DNA from 2 places in the Cupriavidus phytohabitans genome. Region 2 is predicted to be linked to the other one. Evidence: predicted binding sites of a transcription regulator. Region 2 holds the regulator's gene; the other holds the start of a gene.
What was found. Region 2 encodes sigma-54, which starts transcription at its own class of promoters, with help from an activator protein. Its sites were predicted from a motif close to TGGCANGNAANCTGCTTT; they were not measured.
Positions count from the first base shown of each region.

Region 1 (5,201 bases), on a different contig from region 2:
GCACGCTGGCATCAGGATGCCAGCGTGCCCGCCCATCGACCGGCCCGGGTTCAGCTCTTGTGCAGCTTGAACACCCACACCGATCCGCCCTGCTCCAGGAAATTCACCCGCTTGGCGACTTCCCCGCCCCACAGCGGCACCGCGCCGCCCCAGCCCGACACCACCGCCACGTACTGCTCGCCGTTGTCTTCCCAGGTGACCGGCGGCGCTACCACGCCACTGCCGGTCTGGAACTTCCACAGCTCCTTGCCGGTGCGGGCGTCGGCTGCCTTCAGATAGCCCTCCGGCGTGCCCCAGAACACCAGGCCGCCGGCCGTGGTCATCACACCGCCCCACAGCGGCGCGCCGTTCTTCGCCTCCCAGACGATCTTGCCGGTCTTGGGATCGATCGCGCGCAGCGCGCCGATGTAGTCCTCGTTCAGCGGCTGGATGGTGAAACCCGCGCCCAGGAACGCCGCGCCCTTCTTGTAGCTGACCGGCTCGTTCCAGATATCCATGCCCCACTCGTTGGCCGGCACATAAAACAGGCCGGTCTGCGGGCTGTAGGCCATCGGTTGCTGGTTCTTGCCGCCGAGGAAGCCGGGCGCGGCGAACACCGACTTGCCCTTCTTGGGGTCGGTGCCGGCGGCCGGGTCGCCGGGACGGCCTTCGCTGATGAAGTTGGGCCGCCCGGTCTTCAGGTCGATGCCGCTGGCCCAGGTGATCTTTTTAACGAAGGGAAAGGCATTGACCAGCTTGCCGCTGCGCGCGTCGTTGACGTAGAAGAAGCCATTGCGGTCGGCCTTGCCGCCCATGCGCTTGCCGTCGAGGTCGAAGGTCACAAACTCGTTGACCCCATCGAAATCCCAGCCGTCGTTCGGGGTGTTCTGGTAGTGCCAGACGATCTTGCCGGTGGCCGGATCGATCGCCACCGTCGACGCGGAGTAGAGATTGTCGCCCTTGCGGATATGGCTGTTCCACGGCCCCGGGTTGCCCGTGCCGAAGTACACCAGCCCGGTGGCCGGATCATAGGTGCCGCCCAGCCAGGTGGCGGCGCCGCCGGTCTTCCAGGTCTCGCCAGGCCAGCTGGCGTTCTCGGCGCCGGTCACGCCGATCTCGGTCTTGTTGCCGTCCTTGTCGTACTTGTAGCCCATGTGGCCTTCCACCACCGGGCGCGACCACACCAGTTGCCCGGTCCTGGCATCGCGCGCATCGACGCGGCCGACCACGCCGAATTCGCCGCCCGAGATGCCGGTCAGCACCATGCCCTTGACGATCAGCGGCGCAGCCGTGTACGAGTAGCCGGCGGCGTAGTCCTCCAGCTTCTCCTTCCACACCACCTTGCCGGTCTTCTGGTCCAGCGCCACCAGCTGCGCATCCAGCGTGCCGAAGATGACCAGGTTGTCGTAGAGCGCCGCGCCGCGGTTCACCACGTCGCAGCATGGCATGATGCCTTCGGGCAGGCGGTGCTCGTACTTCCACAGCTTGGCACCGGTCTTCAGGTCGAGCGCGTAGATGCGCGAATACGATGCCGTCACGAACATCTTGCCGTCGTGGACCAGCGGCTGCGCCTCCTGGCCGCGCTGCTTCTCGCCGCCGAACGAGAACGACCACGCCGGCACGAGGTTGCCGATGTTCTTCGTATTGATGCGCGTCAGCGCGGAATAGCGCTGCCCTTGCGGGCCCATGCCCCACGACAGCACGTCCCCGGGGGTCTTTGCGTCGTTCTCGATCATGGCATCGGTCACCGCCGCCTGCGCGGCCACGCTGGCCGCGGCAGCCGCGATTGCCGCGACCGCCATCACTGCTCGTAACGTCCTCATTGTCTTCTCCTCTATTGTTTTGGTTTCCCACCGGTGCGCCAACGCGCCATACACCAGACACGCACCAGACACGCACTTGGCAATTCCCATGCCAATAGGATTGCCGCGTGCGACGTCAGGACGCGGCCGCATTGCGCGCTGGCAGCCGTGTCAGCACGCAACACTGCGTTGCATCTGCTCCAGATCTGAACAGCCATCCATGCGGGTCGCGGCCTGGTTCAAGCCTGCCCCCGGCGGGCCATGCCACGCTGCGGGTCATAGCCGTGCAGCGCCAGCGCGAAGAACACCGCCGCACAGCCTGCCACCACCGCCAGGCTCATCGGGGCCGCCTGCCCGTACAGCGCGAAGCGGATGGCCTCGACCGCATGCGTGAAGGGGTTGAAGCGCGCGAGCTGATAGACGATCTCCGCGCCCGATTCCTGCAGCTTCCACAGCGGATACAGCGCCGAGCTGACGAAGAACATCGGAAAGATCACGAAGTTCATCGTGCCGGCGAAGTTCTCAAGCTGGCGCACATGGACCGACAACAACAGTCCCAGCGCCCCCAGCATCAGCGCCGCCAGCGCCATGGCGCCGCTCGCGGCCAGCAGGTGCAACGGCTCGAAGCGGATGCCGAAGGCCATCGCCACCAGCAGGAACGCGGCCATCTGCAGCAGCGACAGCACCATGCCGGCGGCCAGCTTGCAGCCGAGCAGCCAGCCACGCGGCAACGGCGCGGTCAGCAGCAGGCGCATCACGCCCATCTCGCGGTCGTACACCATTGCCAGCGACGACTGCATGCCGTTGAACAGCGCGATCATGCCGAGCAGGCCGGGCGCGACGTACACCTTGTATTCGATGTAGGTCTCATACGGCGGCGCGATCGCGACACCGAGCGCGTTCTGGAAGCCGGCCGCGAACACCAGCAGCCACAGCAGCGGCCGCGCGAGCGACGACAGCAGGCGCCCGGGCTGGCGCAGGTACTTGCGCAGCTCGCGCCCGCAGACGGCGCGCAGCGCGCGCCAGCGATGGATCGGCACGGTGGCCATGGGTTCCTTACGAGGACGGGGCGCGGCACGGGGTGTCGGCCTCGTCCGCGCCCAGGGTATCGAGGTTGTTCTTCGGGTGCAGCACGCCTTCCACCGGCGCCACGGCAACGACGCCGTCCGGGTGAGCCAGCATGACCGGCTGGCGCAACTGGCGGTCCCAGCGCCGGAACGACAGCGGCGGGCCCTTGAAGCCGTCCACCACCACCTTGCCGGTGACCAGCGCCTGTGCCTGCGCGGCAAAACCGGCCTTCGGCTGCCTTGCGACGCTTTCCGCAATCGCCTTGACGGCCACCCACGCGGCCCAGTCGTAGCCCGTCATCGGGCGCCCCGCCGCGCGCGTGAAGCGCCGGTTGAGCTGCGGGCCACCATTGCGCTCCCAGGCCCAGTGCCAGGCCTGCGCGCCCAGGCCGCTGGCGCCCACCACGGGGCGCGGCAGCTGCGTGGCATAGGGCACGCCGCGGGCGAATTCGCCGTCGGCATCGGCGACCACCACCACGTCATGGTCGGTGCCGCTGGACAGCAGGTTCAGGTTGGCCTGGTCGCGTTCGCGCGGATCGTTGGACAGCCTGAACGTCCGTTGCGCCGACCACGCGATGCCGAAGCGCCGCGCGGATTGGACCAGCGCGTCGCGCTGCGCCGCGTCGCCCGTCGACGGGCCGCTCAGCAGCAGCGCGCGGCGCCACTTGCGCAGCGCCAGGTATTGCATCAGTGCGTCGGCACGCATGCGCAGGCTGGGCAGCGTGTGCAGCAGCACGGGCGAACAGGCGGCGCCGCGCAGGCCGTCGTCATCGGCCGAGACGTTGAACAGCAGGGCCTCGCCCGGCTTGACGGCGGCCGTCGCCTGCCTGATTGCCGCGGCTGGCAGGTCAAGCAGGATAAAGCGCGTGCCCTGCCGCGCCAGTGCCGCAACCATCGGCCCGACTTCCGCTTCGTTGCGCGCTTCCTGCGCATCGAGCCTGAGCGACTGGCCCGCTGCCTCCAGCGCGAAGCGTGCCTCCGCTGCCGCCACCTGCGCGCCGTCGAGGGCGCGCCCTTGCGGCTGCCCCGGGTAGCGCTGCGCAAGGCGGCGGGCCTCATGGCGCAGGTCGCCAGCCAGCGACACCAATGCGATACGCACCTCGGCGGCAGCGGCAGCGTCAGCCACACTCGCAAGCAGGCCCAGCGCGGCAACCAGCGACAGGCAGCAACGCAGGCGTTCAGTCATCGATCGCCACCGAGTGCGGCACCCGGCCCGCCTTGAGGGTTGCCGTCGCCTTGCTGCTGGCGGTATCCACCACGCTGACGTCGTCTGACAGGCCGTTGGCGACATAGAGCCTGGCGTTGTCGCGGCTCAGCGCCAGCCCCCATGCACGCCGGCCCACCAGCACATAGTCCAGCACCCGGCGCGACGCCACGTCCACCGCCGCCACGTGGTTGGCGCGCCCTAGCCCGACATAGGCACGCGTGCCGTCGCTGCTGGCCGCCATCCCCACCGGGGTCACATCCCCGGCGCGGAAGCCCCGCGGCGCGAAGTGGATGGTATGGGCCACCTCCAGCGTATCGGTATGGATCACGCTGACGCTGGCGGACAGCTCGTTCGAGACCCACAGCTCCTTGCCGTCGCGCAACAGCAGCAGCCGGCGCGGCCGGTTGCCGACCTGGATATTGCCGACCACCTTGCGCGTGGCCACGTCGATCACATGGACCAGGTTGGCCACCTCCGAGGTCACGTATACCCGCCTGCCATCCGCGCTGACCTTGACGCCCTCCGGCTCCTCGCCCACCTTGACGGCGAACACGCGCTTGCCCGAAGCGGTGTCGTAGGCCGACAGCAGGCCATCCTCTTCGTTCGAGACATAAAGCATGCGGCCGTCCCGGCTCAGGTCGAACAGCTCCGGGTCGTCGCCCACCGGCAGCGAAGCCAGCGTCTTGCGGCTGGCCACGTCGACCACGTCGACGCGGTGATCATCGCTGCATGCCACATACAGGCGCGCGCGATCGGGCGAGAGCTGCAGGTGGCGCGGCCGCTTGCACTGGCGCCACACAGCCAGCAGTTGCCGGCTGCGCGCATCGAAGGCGGCGATTGCATCATCCTTCTCGCTCGACACGAATACGTGGCCGCTGGCCACGCGCGCCGCTTCGGCCAGTCCGGCGCCCACCAGTAGTGCCGTCACCAGCAGCAGCGTGATGGCAAACCACTTTGGCGATGGCATCTCGTTCATGCTGGCATGCTCCTTTCGGTGTTGCTGGCAGAAGCGGCAGGAGCCCGCGTCATGGCCAGGAAAGCGCTCTCGAGATCGCCGCGCCCTGCCACGCCGCGCAGCGCCGCCGGCGTGCCGTCGAAGCGCACGGTGCCGCGGTCCAGCACGATCACGCGGTCGGCATGCTCCAC
Region 1 covers NZ_JAGIQB010000020.1:105,358-110,558, reverse strand. Annotated here, with positions in the region: gene J8I34_RS16105 (PQQ-dependent methanol/ethanol family dehydrogenase) at 51-1,802, opposite strand; gene J8I34_RS16100 (ABC transporter permease) at 2,021-2,830, opposite strand; gene J8I34_RS16095 (ABC transporter substrate-binding protein) at 2,838-4,034, opposite strand; gene J8I34_RS16090 (PQQ-dependent catabolism-associated beta-propeller protein) at 4,027-5,031, opposite strand; gene J8I34_RS16085 (ABC transporter ATP-binding protein) at 5,028-5,201, opposite strand, start outside.
Region 1: a site for sigma-54 is predicted at 1,879-1,896, ahead of J8I34_RS16105 (PQQ-dependent methanol/ethanol family dehydrogenase). Genes of this name have one in related genera too.

Region 2 (5,201 bases):
TCCTCGCCTGAAACGCTGAACGCCAGACTGTGCCAATGACCGATACCGCCACCATCGCCGAAAAGCCTTCCGCCCAAGCCACGGCCGTCCTCGAAGGCGGCAGCACGCTGGTCGTGCGCCACCTGAAGAAGCACTACGGCTCGCGCACCGTGGTCAAAGATGTGTCGCTGGACGTGAAGAGCGGCGAAGTGGTCGGCCTGCTCGGCCCCAACGGCGCGGGCAAGACCACCTCCTTCTACATGATCGTGGGGCTGGTGAACCTGGACGAGGGCGATATCGTGCTCGACGGCGACCACATCAGCAGCCTGCCGATCCACGAGCGCGCGCGCATGGGCCTGTCCTACCTGCCGCAGGAAGCGTCGGTCTTCCGCAAGCTCAACGTCGAGGAAAACATCCGCGCCGTGCTGGAGCTGCAGGTGGAAAACGGCAAGCCGCTGGCCAAGGCCGAGATCGAGCGCAGGCTCGACGCGCTGCTCGACGACCTGCAGATTGCTCACTTGCGCAACAACCCGGCGCTGTCGCTGTCCGGCGGCGAACGCCGCCGCGTGGAAATCGCGCGCGCGCTGGCATCGTCGCCGCGCTTCATCCTGCTGGATGAACCGTTCGCCGGCGTGGACCCGATCGCAGTGGGCGAGATCCAGCGCATCGTCAGCTTCCTGAAGGCGCGCAACATCGGCGTGCTGATCACCGACCACAACGTGCGCGAAACGCTTGGCATCTGCGACCACGCGTACATCATCAGCGAAGGCACCGTGCTGGCCGCCGGGCGGCCCGAAGAGATCATCGCCAACGAATCGGTGCGGCGCGTCTACCTCGGCGAGAACTTCCGCATGTGATGTACTGGCCTGTCCACAGCGGCAGGCCATTGATTCTCCCTGCTTTCGGCCCCATGATCTGGGTGTGGGCCAGCCCACTGCCGGCGTCGATCGAGCCGCGACATTGATAGCAATTTCCGTTCCAACAACGGAAAGATGCGCATAAAATAGGTCGCATGAAACCGTCGCTACAGCTCCGCCTCTCCCAGCACCTGGCACTGACACCGCAACTGCAGCAGTCGATCAGGCTGTTGCAGCTTTCGACGCTGGAACTGCAGCAGGAAGTCGAACAGGCGCTCACGGAAAACCCCCTTCTCGAACGCGAGAACGACTGGATCGAAAGCCCGCTGCGCGTGGCCGCCGATGGTTCGGTCAATGTTCAGAGCGCGCCGGCGCCGGCACCTTCCGAGCCGCAAGGCAATGGCGAGGCGCGCACCGATGGCGCGGGCGACGACGACAGCTACGGCGACAGCAACAGTGGCGAAGACTATGGCGGCGACTGGAGCCTGGACGACTTCGCGCGCCGCCCGCAAGGCGACGAAGACGAGAAGACGCCGATGCAGCTGCGCGAGGCCGAGCCCACGCTGCGCGAATACCTGATGGAACAGCTCACGCCGCTGAAGATCTCGGTGCGCGACAAGGGCCTGGCCATCTTCCTGATCGAATCGCTCGACGACGACGGCTACCTCAGCGCGACACTCGAAGAAATCTGCGCCGAACTGCCGGAAGAGCTCGAATTCGAGATCGACGAAGTGCAGGCGATGCTGACGCTGCTGCAAAGCTTCGACCCGCCGGGCGTGGGCGCGCGCAATGCAGCCGAGTGCCTGGGCCTGCAATTGCGCCGGCTGCAGCACCCGCAGCGCGAACTGGCGCTGAACATCGTGCACAACCACCTCGAGCTGCTGGCGGTGCGCGACTACACGCGCCTGAAAAAAGCCCTGCAGGTAGACGAGCCTGCACTCAAGGCCGCGCACGAGCTGATCCGCTCGCTGGCACCCTATCCGGGCCAGGCTTACAGCCGACCCGAGGCCGACTTCGTCGTGCCCGATGTGTTCGTGCGCAAGAGCGGCAGCGGCTGGATCGCGCAGCTCAATCCCGATGTGATGCCGAGGCTGCGCATCAACGACATGTACGCGCAGATCCTGCGCGGCGCGAAGGGCGAGTCGGGTACCGCGGGCCTGCAGCAGAAACTGCAGGAAGCGCGCTGGCTGATCAAGAATATCCAGCAAAGGTTCGACACGATCCTGCGTGTCTCGCAGGCCATTGTCGAGCGTCAAAAGAACTTTTTCACGCACGGCGAAATCGCCATGCGCCCCTTGGTTTTGCGGGAGATTGCCGATACACTGGGATTACACGAGTCAACCATCTCCCGGGTGACGACCAATAAATACATGGCAACGCCGATGGGTACTTTCGAACTGAAGTACTTCTTCGGCAGCCACGTGTCCACCGAAACCGGTGGCGCGGCTTCATCAACGGCCATCCGCGCCTTGATCAAGCAACTGATAGGAGCCGAAGACCCGAGGAATCCCCTTTCCGACAGTCGCATCGCCGAACTGCTGGGTGAGCAAGGCTTCGTTGTCGCACGCCGCACCGTTGCCAAATATCGCGAAGCCCTGAAGATCCCCGCAGTGAATCTCCGCAAGTCTTTGTAGCCGAGCCCACCGCCTGCCTGGTGAGGCTCTTTCAGAAGGAGAAGCGCTATGAACTTCAAGATCAGTGGACACCACCTTGACATCACGCCGCCGTTGCGTGAGTACGTGGAAACGAAGCTGGAGCGAATCGTCAGGCATTTCGATCAGGTCATTGGCGTTAGCGTGCTGCTCTCTGTCGACAATCACAAGGAAAAGGACAGGCGGCAATATGCGGAAATCAATCTACATCTCAGGGGCAAGGACATCTTCGTTGAAGCGCATCATGAAGACCTGTATGCAGCGATCGACGCACTAGTCGACAAGCTGGACCGTCAGGTACTGCGCTACAAGGACCGCGTGCAAGGCCACGACCGCGAAGCGGTCAAGTACCAGATGGCCGCAGCGCAGATGCAGCAATGAGCGTGCCCGGGGGCCCTGCAGAGGGCTGCTGAATCAAGACTGAACAGGCAAGCCGCGCATAGCGCGGCTTTTTTGCGCCTGCGGCGCTGTGCGCTGTGGCGCCTGCGCAAAGGCGTGTCACCCGTTTGAGACGGAGTGTTCGCAACGGCCGCGGCAGGGTGTATGCTGCGCCATACATGCAGAGCCGCATCCTGCCCGCGCCCGCTTACGGTGCGGACGCCCACCGCGCGGCGCTGCGCTGCACAATCACGGGGAGGCCGCTGCTCTATAATGGCCGGACGCCTCGGCGTTGCCGGCGACCGGCAGCCTCTGAGCCATACTGCCCGGCGGAACGGCGGATCCGCCCGCTAACTGAAATCCTGCGCATCGCCCATGAATCGTTTGGCCAAATTGCTGCCACCCGGCAACATTACCCTCGACGTCAGCGTCACAAGCAAGAAGCGTGTGTTCGAGCAGGCCGGGCTCCTCTTCGAGAACAACCATGGCGTGGCGCGCGCTACTGTGACCGACAACCTGTTCGCGCGCGAGTCGCTGGGCTCCACCGGCCTTGGCGCAGGCGTGGCGATCCCGCACGGCCGGATCAAGGGCCTGAAGCAGCCGCTGGCCGCCTTCATGCGCCTGGCCGAGCCGATCCCGTTCGAATCGCCCGACGGCAAGCCGGTGTCGCTGCTGATTTTCCTGCTGGTGCCGGAACAGGCCACGCAGCAGCACCTGGAAATCCTGTCCGAGATCGCGCAGTTGCTGTCCGATCGCGACATGCGCGAAGGGCTGGCGACCTTGCCCACTTCCGAAGCCGTGCACCAGCTGCTGACCGAATGGCATCCCTGATTCACCGATTGACCTGAACGGGCCGGCACAGACCGGACAGGCGCAGCGCCTGGCACACCGCCCCACACGTCATACCCGCATGGAACTCACCGGCGTCACCTCCCAGTCCATCTTCGACGACAACGCAGCCGACCTCAAACTCTCTTGGGTGGCCGGTCTGGAAGGTGCGGACCGCGCCTTCGACGTGGAATTCGCCCGCGAAGCCACCTCCGCCGCAGACTTGGTGGGCCACCTGAACCTGATCCACCCCAACCGCATCCAGGTGCTTGGCAAGCCTGAGATCACCTACTACCAGCGGCTGGACGACGATATCCGCAAGCGCCAGATGGGCGAGCTGATCTTGCTGGAACCGCCTTTCCTGGTGGTGGCCGACGGCATGGAGCCGCCGCCGGACCTGGAGCTGCGCTGCACACGCTCTTCCACGCCGCTGTTCACCACGCCGGTGTCGTCGGCAGCGGTGATCGACCACCTGCGCCTGTACCTGTCGCGCATCTCAGCGCCGCGCGTGACCATGCACGGGGTGTTCCTCGACATCCTCGGCATGGGCGTGCTGATCATGGGTGAATCGGGGCTGGGCAAGAGCGAACTGGGCCTGGAACTGATCTCGCGCGGGCACGGGCTGGTGGCTGACGATGCGGTTGACTTCGTACGCCTGGGGCCGGACTTTATCGAGGGCCGCTGCCCGCCGTTGCTGCAGAACCTGCTAGAAGTGCGCGGCCTGGGCCTGCTCGACATCAAGACCATCTTCGGCGAGACCGCGGTACGCCGGAAGATGAAGATCAAGCTGGTGGTGCAGCTGGTGCGCCGCAACGACGGCGAGTTCGAGCGCCTGCCGCTCGATTCGCAATACCTCGACGTGCTGGGCTTGCCGATCCACATGGTCAAGATCCAGGTGGCGGCCGGCCGCAACCTCGCCGTGCTGGTCGAGGCCGCCGTGCGCAACACCATCCTGCGCCTGCGCGGCATCGACACGCTGCGCGACTTCATGGACCGCCAGCGCGCCGCGATGCAGGCCGATGCGGTCTCGCGCGGCCAGGGCCGCCTGCTCTGACCGGGGCCGGACACGCGTTTTCAATTGCTTACAACGGCGGCCTCCCCCGCCGTCAACGCCGACATCCATAGTGCCGTTTTGTGCTGTAATGGGCATCGAGCCCATTACAAGGCCGCCGCCAGCCCCTGACACCGTGCGGCCGTGATGTTTTCCACACCAAGGAGAGCAAGCATGAAGAAACTGATCGCGATGTGCGCGCTGGTCACCCCGCTGCTGGCATCCGTGGCCTTCGCCCAGTCGGCGTCGGCACCGGCGGCCCCGGCAAAGGACGCCGCCAAGGCGCCCACCGCGCAGCAGGAAAAGATGAAGACCTGCAATGCGCAGGCCGGCGACAAGAAGGGCGACGAGCGCAAGGCATTCATGAAGCAGTGCCTGTCGGCCAAGCCGGACGCGGTGCCCAAGACCCAGCAGGAAAAAATGGCGGCCTGCAGCAAGGAAGGCAAGGGCAAGAAG
Region 2 covers NZ_JAGIQB010000018.1:103,725-108,925, reverse strand. Annotated here, with positions in the region: gene lptB (LPS export ABC transporter ATP-binding protein) at 36-836, shown strand; gene J8I34_RS14905 (RNA polymerase factor sigma-54) at 992-2,470, shown strand; gene hpf (ribosome hibernation-promoting factor, HPF/YfiA family) at 2,519-2,869, shown strand; gene ptsN (PTS IIA-like nitrogen regulatory protein PtsN) at 3,242-3,697, shown strand; gene hprK (HPr(Ser) kinase/phosphatase) at 3,777-4,748, shown strand; gene J8I34_RS14885 (PsiF family protein) at 4,920-5,201, shown strand, end outside.